3 regions of the Streptomyces sp. NPDC085932 genome follow, and region 2 is predicted to be linked to each of the others. Evidence: riboswitches for the same ligand, from Rfam matches in the RefSeq annotation. Region 2 holds a riboswitch; each other region holds the start of a gene.
The links. A riboswitch is a leader RNA that binds a small molecule or an ion and turns the genes downstream of it on or off. The one in region 2 is predicted to bind cyclic di-AMP.

Region 1 (3,265 bases), 190 kb from region 2:
GCCAGGGAGATACGTCAGACCCCGGACTCAACTCCGCGTACTGCTGGGGTATGACACGGGAGGGCGGCTTCTCCCCCGACCCGTAGGGGTCGGGGGGCGGCGGGCGGTCAGCCGGCCCGGTGCACCACCGCGTCGCACAGTTCCACCAGGGCCGTCTTCGCGGCGCACTCGGGCAGCGGCGCCAGTGCCGAACGGGCGTCCTCGGCGTAGCGGACGGTGTCCCGGCGGGCCTGTTCGAGCGCCGGGTGGGCGCGCAGCAGGCGCAGGGCCTCAGCGTGCCGCTCGTCGTCGGTGAGGTCGGAGTCCAGCAGCTCGCACAGGGCGAGGTCCTCGGCCAGCCCGAGCCGGGCCGCCCGCTCGCGCAGCCGCAGCACCGGCAGGGTGGGAATGCCCTCGCGCAGGTCGGTGCCGGGGGTCTTGCCGGACTCGTGGGAGTCGGAGGCGATGTCCAGGACGTCGTCGGCGAGCTGGAAGGCGACGCCGAGCCGCTCGCCGTACTGGGTCAGCACGTCCACGACCGTCTCGTCGGCGCCGGACATCATCGCGCCGAACCGGCACGAGACCGCCACCAGCGAGCCGGTCTTGCCGCCCAGCACGTCCAGGTAGTGCTCGACGGGGTCGCGGCCGTCCTGCGGTCCGGCCGTCTCCAGGATCTGGCCGGTGACCAGCCGCTCGAACGCCTCGGCCTGCACGCGCACCGCCTCCGGGCCGAGGTCGGCCAGGATGTGCGAGGCGCGGGCGAAGAGGAAGTCGCCGGTGAGGACCGCGACGGAGTTGCCCCAGCGGGTGTTGGCGCTGTCCACCCCGCGGCGCACGGCGGCCTCGTCCATCACGTCGTCGTGGTACAGCGTGGCGAGGTGGGTCAGCTCCACGACCACGGCCGACGGCACGATCCCGGGGGCGTGCCGGTCGCCGAACTGGGCGGCGAGCATCACGAGCAGCGGCCGGAACCGCTTGCCCCCGGCCCGCACCAGGTGCTGGGCGGCCTCCGTGATGAAGGGCACCTCGCTCTTGGTGGCCTCTAGCAAGCCTTCCTCGACAGCCGCCAGTCCGGCCTGGACATCGGCTTCCAGAGCCTGGTCCCGCACGCTCAGCCCGAACGGCCCGACGTCGGTCACGAGGGGTCTCCTGTCTGCTGGTGTCTGCCGGTGCTTACGCGGATTGTCGATAGGTCGCTGCCATCACTCGGATCAGCGTATCCGGTCACGTTTCGATCACCGCCAGCGCCCATGGTTACAGGCCGGGTGGTATCCGATCACGACCGCTATGTTTTCGATCAGCTCATAAGAACAGACATGTTCCGACTTACCGGGAATTCACGGTCTATGTGGTATTTGCACCATTGATGAAGCAAATTCCACTTGCGGGGCATTGCGCCCCGGGTTGTGATCAGTGAATTGAATCACTTCCGGCCCTCTGCGGCCCCACCCGGGCACCGAGCGGTCCCGCCCTTCGGCGAGAGCGAGTTGAGGCTTGGCTCACGCAAAGGATCAAGCCGCCCATTACCCCCCGATCAAGGTCATCCGGCGCCTTGTGTGACTCCGGTGCTTGTTCCCGGCATGTGCTCTCGCATACGTTCCGGCCCAGTCCGGCGGACCGCCGAATCCTGCCGCCGCCCGGACTCCCCACACACACCGACTCACTCACGCAGGGCAGGAGCGGGGGACCCAGGTAAGTCGCCGGTCCGTGACACGGACCGGCTCGGGGTGAAGCCGCGCACGACAGCACCACGCCGTGTGCGGCCGGGCACCTCCCGGCCCGAACCCGACAGCTCACCTCGCAGGCGCCGGAGAGGAACATCACCATGCCCGGACGAGGTAAGCACCGTCGCCCCAGAAGGAACCCGATCTCCCGTGGTGTCGCCGTCGTCGGCACCGGCGGAGCGGCACTGACCCTCCCGCTCCTCGGCGCCACGCACGCCGGCGCCGCCGAGCCCCAGAGCGCGCCCGCCGCGCAGACCGTGCCGCAGGCGGCCCAGCCCGCCAAGTCGCTCTCGTACACCGTGACCAAGGGCGACACGCTCTACGGCATCGCGGAGAAGTACGACGTCTCCGGCGGCTGGAAGCAGCTGTACAAGGACAACCGTGGCGCCGTCGGCGACGACCCGAAGGTGATCCACCCGGGGCTGAAGCTGAAGGTGGAGACCGCGAAGGCCGCCGCCCCGAAGAAGGCGACGCAGTCGTCCGCCCCGGCCAAGCCGGCCGGTGGTGTGACCCAGGCCACCCCGGCCGCCGCGAAGACCTACGCGAACAACCTCGACGGGTGGATCCGCGAGGCGCTGGACATCATGGCCCAGAAGGGCATCCCGGGCTCGTACGACGGCATCTACCGCAACATCATGCGGGAGTCGTCCGGCAACCCGCAGGCGATCAACAACTGGGACTCGAACGCCGCCAAGGGCACCCCGTCCAAGGGCCTGCTCCAGGTCATCGACCCGACCTTCGCCGCCTACCACGTGTCCGGCACCCCGTACGACCCGTACGACCCGGTCGCCAACATCACGGCGGCCTGCAACTACGCGGCCGACCGCTACGGCTCGATCGACAACGTCAACGGCCCGTACTGAGCCGTCCCGCCCAGCAGTCGTTCGAGGACGACGGCGATGCCGTCGTCCTCGTTCGACAGGGTGATCTCGTCGGCCACGGCCTTGAGTTCGGGATGGCCGTTGGCCATCGCGACGCCGTGCGCCGCCCAGTCGAACATCGGGATGTCGTTGGGCATGTCACCGAAGGCGATGGTGTCCGCGGGCCGCAGCCCCAGGTGCTCGGCGGCCAGTGCCAGACCCGTCGCCTTGGTGACACCGCACGGCTGGAGCTCGACCGTGCCCGGCCCGGACATCGTCACCGTCGCCAGTGAACCCACCACCGAGCGGGCCGTCGCCGCCAGCTCGTCGTCCGACAGGTAGGGATGGCGCAGCAGCACCTTGCTGATCGGCTCGCCCCACAGCTCGTCGCGCCGGTCGACCCGCACCGCGGGCAGTGTCGGGTGCGGCATGAGATAGCCCGGCTCGATGAGCGTGAGCCCGTCGACCCCGTCCTGGTCGACCGCCGCGTACACCTCCCCCACCTCGGCCTCGATCTTCCCGAGGGCCGTCTCGGCCAGCTCCCGGTCGAGCGTGACGGACCACAGCAGCCGGTTCGCGCCGGCGTCGTAGACCTGCGCGCCCTGCCCGCACACCGCGAGCCCCGTGCACCCCAGGTCGTCCAGGAGCGGCCGCACTCTCGGCGCCGGGCGACCGGTCACCACGAGGTGCTGGGCACCGGCG
Region 2 (3,265 bases):
CCACAGGTACAGGCGGTCGCTGTCGGCGCTGAGGAGCCGGGCCCCGGCCAGTGCCGAGACGGCGAGCGCGCCGCCCACGAGCCAGTGGTCCCCGCGCCCGTCGGTGACCTCGCGCGGGGCGAAGCGGAACAGGGCGAAGCAGTAGAGGACCAGCCCCAGCCAGAACGACACCAGGGCGGTGTGGGCGAGCCAGGCCGCCGACTCGGCCGCGGCGAGCGTGGCGGCGAGCACGGCGAGGCCCTGAGTGGCCACGCAGCGCAGGAACACCGTTCCGTCGCGGCCCGGGTCCCCCGCGGCGAGCAGCAGCGTCCAGCACACCGCCGAGAGCGCCAGCAGAGCCGCCGCGGACCGCTCCCAGCCGGCCGCGGCGAAGCCGGCGCCGATCAGGGCGGTCGCCGCCGTGAGGGTGTGGGCGGCCGGCGCCTGTGCCCGCCATGCCGCCCGTGGCAGCCGCAGCAGGGCGTACCCCACGGCCCCCAGCCAGGCGGCGCAGGCCGCTACGAGCGCGAGGCGGGAGAGGACCTCGTACCCGGCCGAGTCGAGACCGGCCGACAGGGTGCCGGTGGTCAGCGCATAGGTCGCCCACAAGGTGGCAAAGAGGGAGGGGCCGGACATAGCGCCGATGCTAGAGAGCGGCGGACGGGTTGGGAGAGGGGCACGCGCGCGTACCCCTCAAAAACGTCCCGGACCCCTCAGGCCGGCCGCACCACGCTGTGGATCGCCGACTCGCCGTCGTAGTAGACCGACTCCTCGCGCACGTAGGTGCCCGGCTTCGGGGCGTGGATCATCATGCCGTTGCCGATGTAGATGCCGACGTGGGTGATGTCGTCGTAGAAGAACACCAGGTCACCGGGCTGGGCGTCGGCCAGGGAGACCGTGGTGCCGGCGTCGACCTGGTCGTAGGTCGTGCGCGGCAGGGCCACCCCGGCGGCCTTCCACGCGGCCTGGGTGAGACCGGAGCAGTCGTAGGAGCCGGGGCCGACGGCGCCCCACACGTACGGCTTGCCGATCTGGGCGCGGGCGAAGGCGAGCGCCTTGTCGGCCTTGGTGGCGTACGAGGAGTCGGCCGGGGCCGTGGAGGTGGAGCCGGAGGCGGTGCCCGGTGACGGGGTGCCGCTCTCCTGCCGCTGGGCGGCCTCCTGCCGGGCCTTCTCCTGGGCGGCCTGTTCGCGCGCCAGCTCGGCCGCCTTGCGCGCGGCCTCCTCCCGCTTCTCCTTCTCGATCGCGGCGAGCCGTGCCTTCTCCTCGGCGGTCAGCCGCGACAGCAGGTCGCGGGCGTCGGCGAGCTTCCTCTGGACGGTGGCCTTGGCCGTCTTCAGGTCGCTCTGCGACTCGGTGAGCGTCCGCAGGCTCTCGGTGGCCTCCTGGCGCTTCTTCATCGTCGCGGACTGCTGCGTGACGTAGTCGTCGACGGCGACCTTCTGACGGCCGGTCATCCGGTCCATCAGCTGGGACTGGTCGAAGTAGTCCTGCGGGGTCTCTGCGAGCAGGAACGTGGCGGTGTCGGGTGCCGCGGTGCCGGTGCGGTACTGGGCGGCGGCGAAGGAACCCAGCTTCTCGCGCGCCTCGTTGAGCTTCTCGGTGCGCTGGGCGACGTCGTCGAGGAGGGTGTCGACGCGCTTGCGCTGCTTCGCGGTCTTCTCCTTGACCGCGTTGTACTTGTCGGTCGCCGACTCGGCCTGGCGGTACAGGTCGTCGACCTTCTTCTCGACTTCCTCCAGGCTGGGTTTGCCGTCGGCCTCGGGGGCGGCGTTGGCCGACTGGGACAGCAGGGCCACGGAGGTGAGGGCCGCCGTCGCGAGGGCGGGGGTCCGTATGCCTGCCACGCGCGTGCCCGTAGGACGCGACTTGCGGTGCGACGCCAAGGGAGGCGACTCCTTCCAAAGATCCGCCTACCGGGTTAGCTGTCGGGTTCGGGCGGGTGGTTCGGAAGGGTTGCCCTACGGCCTTCCCGGGACGGGAGTCGGGCCGATTCACCCCAAGGTCTCGGTGGGTCCCCGGCTCCGGCTGCCGCTGCGGCACACCGGACTCGGCGGAGGCCGCGCGGCCCGGCGACGTTCGCCGGTGAGGTCATGCGGCCCGGTCGCACCGTAGCCAACCGGTGTGGCTCGTGTGAAGGTTGATGGGTGATATGCCCGATACATTTTCGTGACCTTACGGCGGAGCGTCGCGCAACGTGAGCGGGCGGGGGCTTCTGGTGATGAGTTGTCCGGGATTGTGTGGGGCATCGCGCGGTGTGATCGCGCCATTTCGCAGGGCGACAGGAGGTGGTCCGTCCGTCACGGAAGGCCGGTGATCCGGCGATGTTCTCGGGGCGGCGGCGGGTTGTCAGTGGGGCGCCCTAGACTCGGAGAGCGATGAGCAGCCTCTTTGACGACCACTTCCTGGCGAACCTCCAGGCCCAGCGGGGCCCCGCGGACGAGCCCCCGCCGCCGCCCGAGGACGATCACGTTCCGGAGCCGATCCCGGACGATCTGTTCGGCGGGAAGTTCGACGTGCCGCCGGACCGGGACACCCACTACCGCGACGGCGCCCCCCGACCGGTGATCGACTCCGCCGCGCTGCTGGACGGGCTGAACGACAACCAGCGCGCCGCGGTCGTCCACTCCGGCTCCCCGCTGCTCATCGTGGCCGGCGCCGGCTCCGGCAAGACCCGCGTGCTCACGCACCGCATCGCGCACCTGCTCGCCGAGCGGGACGTCCACCCCGGCCAGATCCTCGCGATCACCTTCACCAACAAGGCCGCCGGTGAGATGAAGGAGCGCGTCGAGCAGCTCGTCGGACCGCGCGCGAACGCCATGTGGGTCATGACGTTCCACAGCGCCTGCGTGCGCATCCTCCGCCGCGAGAGCAAGAGGCTCGGCTTCACGTCCTCCTTCTCGATCTACGACGCCGCCGACTCCAAGCGCCTGATGGCCCTGGTCTGCCGCGACCTGGACCTCGACCCCAAGCGGTTCCCGCCTAAGTCCTTCAGCGCCAAGATCAGCAACCTGAAGAACGAGCTGATCGACGAGGAGGACTTCGCCGCCCAGGCCACCGACGGTTTCGAGAAGACCCTCGCCCAGGCCTACGCGCTCTACCAGTCGCGGCTGCGCGAGGCGAACGCCCTCGACTTCGACGACCTGATCATGACGACGGTCAACCTGCTGCGCGCCTTCCCGGACGTCGCCGAGCACTACCGCCGCCGCTTCCGGCACGTCCTGGTCGACGAGTACCAGGACACCAACCACGCGCAGTACGCGCTGGTCCGCGAGCTGGTCGGCAC
Region 3 (3,265 bases), on a different contig from region 2:
AGCGCCCTGCTGGAGACCGGCGTCGAGGAACTCCTGCGCTACGACGGCCCCGTCGAGCTCGCCACCTGGCGGTTCGCCACGCAACCGCTCACCATCGGCGGACAGCGCATCGCGGCGGGCGACCCGGTCCTGGTCGTCCTGGCCGCCGCGGACCGGGACCCGGAGCGGTTCGCCGACCCGGACGTGCTCGACCTGTCCCGCCGCGACAACCAGCACCTCGGCTACGGCCACGGCATCCACTACTGCCTGGGCGCCCCGCTCGCCCGTCTGGAGGGCCAGACCGCGCTCGCCACCCTCCTCACGCGCCTGCCGGATCTCCGTCTCGCGACGGACCCGGAGGAGCTGAGGTGGCGCGGCGGGCTCATCATGCGCGGCCTGCGGACCCTGCCGGTGGAGTTCACGCCCGTGTCCAGGTGACACACCCTCAGGATTGTGATCTTCACGTGATCTGCGCGGCATGAACTTGTGACAAGTGATCGTCTGCCGATACGTTCACCCATCAACGCGGCCGGGACGCCCGGCCAGCGGGTCACTGCTGTCTCGCGAAAGGTCTCCGTATGCTCTCCGGGAACGGTCGGCACCGTCGCCCCCGCCAGGCTCCGGCACTCCTCGTCGCGGCCGGAGTGACCGGCTCCGCCATCGCGATCCCGCTCCTCGGGGCCTCCGGTGCCAGTGCGGCGGACGGCTCGACCTGGGACCGGGTCGCGGACTGCGAGACGGGCGGCGCGTGGAGCCAGAACAGCGGCAACGGCTACTACGGCGGCCTCGCGCTGTCCCAGGAGGACTGGGAGAACCACGGCGGCCTCGAATACGCCGCGAGCGCCGACCTGGCCAGCCGCTCCCAGCAGATATCCGTGGCGGAGAGAATCCTCGCCGACCAGGGGGTCGGCGCGTGGCGCACCTGCGGACTGCTCTCCGGTCTCGAGCAGGGCGCTCCGGACCGGGCCGGCGAGTCCGACCCGTCCGATGAATCCGCTTCGTCCGGCTCGTCCGGCTCCTCCGGGCTGCTCGACTCGCTGGATCCGTCCGGGTCCTCCTCGCCTTCTTCGTCCACTGCGTCCCCGGCGGCTTCCCCGTCCGGCGCGCCGTCTGACGGCCCGTCGGCATTTCCTGACGAAACCGCCAAGTCCGACAAGTCGCCCGAGGCCTCTTCCGCGCCCTCGGCGCGGGAGGGGGCCGGCGGCTCACCGTCGGCATCCCCCGAGGCCGAGGCGTCCGGCAACTCCCGTCCGGACGGCGGCTCTTCCGGCCTCGCGGACACCGGCTCCGGCCGGCACCGCGGCCCCAGCGCCGACGAAGGCACCGGATCCGCGGACGGCTCCGCGGCCGGTTCCACGGGCCGGCACGCGGCGCGCGACGACGCGGCGGCCGACGAGGCGTCCGCAGGCGCCTACATCGTGGGTGTCGGCGACGACCTCTGGTCCATCGCCGACTCCCTCCGGATCAGCGGCGAATGGCAGGAGCCGGCCGCCGGGGACGAGAAGGCCGCCGAGGGTGGCAAGGCCGCCGTCGCCGCCGGTCAGACGCCTGGTCAAGCGGACGAAGCGGGCGAGAGGTAGTCGTTCGGGCAGTGCGGAAACGGCGGTGGAAGTCGCCCCGAAGCGGCGCGAGTTCACGCCGTGTTTCACACTTGATGTCCCATATAAGAGCGGTGAGAGATAGATCTCAGAAGCCCTGATCGTCTTTGAAATTCGGCGGAGCACCTGTCTACGGTCGTGATCGCTCGTCACCGCGAGCCCCGGCTGCCGCAACGCCGAATCCTGCCAGCGGCCGCCCGGGAACAGTCGTCGCGTCAAGCGCCGTAGGCAGGAGCGGGGGACCCAAGGTAGGTGCCCGACCGGCCGGTTGGCCGGAAGGGCTTGGGGTGAAGCCGTGTCCCGTGAGGGACGCGGCCGGGCAACTCAACCGGCCCGAACCCGACAGCTCACCTCGCAGGCGTCGGTGAGGGGATCCATCCATGCTGTTTTCCGGCAAGGGCAAGCACCGTCGTCCGTCCAAGGCCACCCGCGTCGTCGCGCTCGCCGGCGTCACCGGCGCCGCCGTCGCCGCCCCGCTGATGGCGGCCGGCAACGCCTCCGCGGCCACCGCCTCCGAGTGGGACGCCGTCGCCCAGTGCGAGTCCGGCGGCAACTGGTCCATCAACACCGGCAACGGTTACTACGGCGGTCTGCAGTTCTCCGCCTCCACCTGGGCCGGCTACGGCGGCACCAAGTACGCCTCCACCGCCGACCAGGCCACCAAGGCCCAGCAGATCGAGATCGCCGAGAAGGTCCTCGCGGGCCAGGGCAAGGGCGCCTGGCCGGTCTGCGGCAAGGGCCTGTCCAGCGCCGGCTACACCGGCGGCGGCTCCACCGACTCCGGCAGCTCCTCGCAGAGCCAGAGCCAGAGCCAGCAGAGCACCGAGTCCCGTGAGACCCAGCAGCAGCCGGCCTCCCGCTCCGACGAGCGCCCGGCCGCGAAGAAGACCGTCACCACCCCGACCGGCAAGAAGGTCAAGAAGGGCGACGGCGAGTACAAGGTCGTCAAGGGCGACACCCTGAGCTCGATCGCGGCCGAGGAGAAGGTCAAGGGCGGCTGGGAGAAGCTCTTCGAGCTGAACAAGGACATCGTCGAGGACGCCAACCTCATCTACCCGGGCCAGCAGCTGCACCTGAAGTAAGCAGCGGCCCACCCCCGTCCCCACGGGCTCCCCGCCCCGGTGCGTCGTCCCCCGTACGCACCGGGGCGGGGCTTTTTCGGCAACCGGCTTTGTTCCGTTCGGAAACAATTTACTCTCGGTTCTGTCCATGGGGTGGGCGACCCGGTGGCCGATCGCCCGGAGCCGGTTAGGCTCATGTCGCGAGCCACCGCGGCCCGCACCTCGCCGGGTCCACGCGACCCGCGTCACCGCGTCACATAAGAAGGAGATGCTCGTGCCGTCCATCGACGTCGTCGTAGCCCGGGAAATCCTGGACTCCCGAGGCAACCCCACGGTCGAGGTCGAGGTCGGCCTCGACGACGGCAGCACCGGTCGTGCCGCCGTCCCGTCCGGCGCCTCCACGGGCGCCTTCGAGGCCATCGAGCTCCGCGACGGCGACTCGAACCGCTACCTCGGCAAGGGCGTGGAGAAGGCCGTCCTCGCGGTCATCGAGCAGATCGGCCCGGAGCTGGTCGGCTACGACGCCACCGAGCAGCGGCTGATCGACCAGGCCATGTTCGACCTGGACGCCACCGACAACAAGGGCTCCCTCGGCGCCAACGCCATCCTCGGCGTCTCGCTCGCCGT

Region 1: it holds a riboswitch for cyclic di-AMP, as region 2 does, so the genes downstream of both, ACIGAQ_RS19420 (transglycosylase SLT domain-containing protein) here and ACIGAQ_RS18475 (NlpC/P60 family protein) in region 2, are expected to answer to the same signal.
Region 3: it holds a riboswitch for cyclic di-AMP, as region 2 does, so the genes downstream of both, ACIGAQ_RS30520 (transglycosylase family protein) here and ACIGAQ_RS18475 (NlpC/P60 family protein) in region 2, are expected to answer to the same signal.

Annotation. Positions count from the first base shown of each region.
Region 1 covers NZ_JBITSJ010000003.1:727,237-730,501, forward strand. The annotation lists gene ACIGAQ_RS19415 (polyprenyl synthetase family protein) at 108-1,118, opposite strand; cyclic di-AMP (ydaO/yuaA leader) riboswitch at 1,623-1,801, shown strand; gene ACIGAQ_RS19420 (transglycosylase SLT domain-containing protein) at 1,805-2,566, shown strand; gene ACIGAQ_RS19425 (HAD family hydrolase) at 2,530-3,265, opposite strand, start outside.
Region 2 covers NZ_JBITSJ010000003.1:536,184-539,448, reverse strand. The annotation lists gene ACIGAQ_RS18480 (hypothetical protein) at 1-615, opposite strand, end outside; gene ACIGAQ_RS18475 (NlpC/P60 family protein) at 693-1,865, opposite strand; cyclic di-AMP (ydaO/yuaA leader) riboswitch at 1,873-2,045, opposite strand; gene pcrA (DNA helicase PcrA) at 2,358-3,265, shown strand, end outside.
Region 3 covers NZ_JBITSJ010000007.1:90,011-93,275, reverse strand. The annotation lists gene ACIGAQ_RS30530 (cytochrome P450) at 1-417, shown strand, start outside; gene ACIGAQ_RS30525 (transglycosylase family protein) at 558-1,559, shown strand; cyclic di-AMP (ydaO/yuaA leader) riboswitch at 1,788-1,953, shown strand; gene ACIGAQ_RS30520 (transglycosylase family protein) at 1,958-2,659, shown strand; gene eno (phosphopyruvate hydratase) at 2,913-3,265, shown strand, end outside.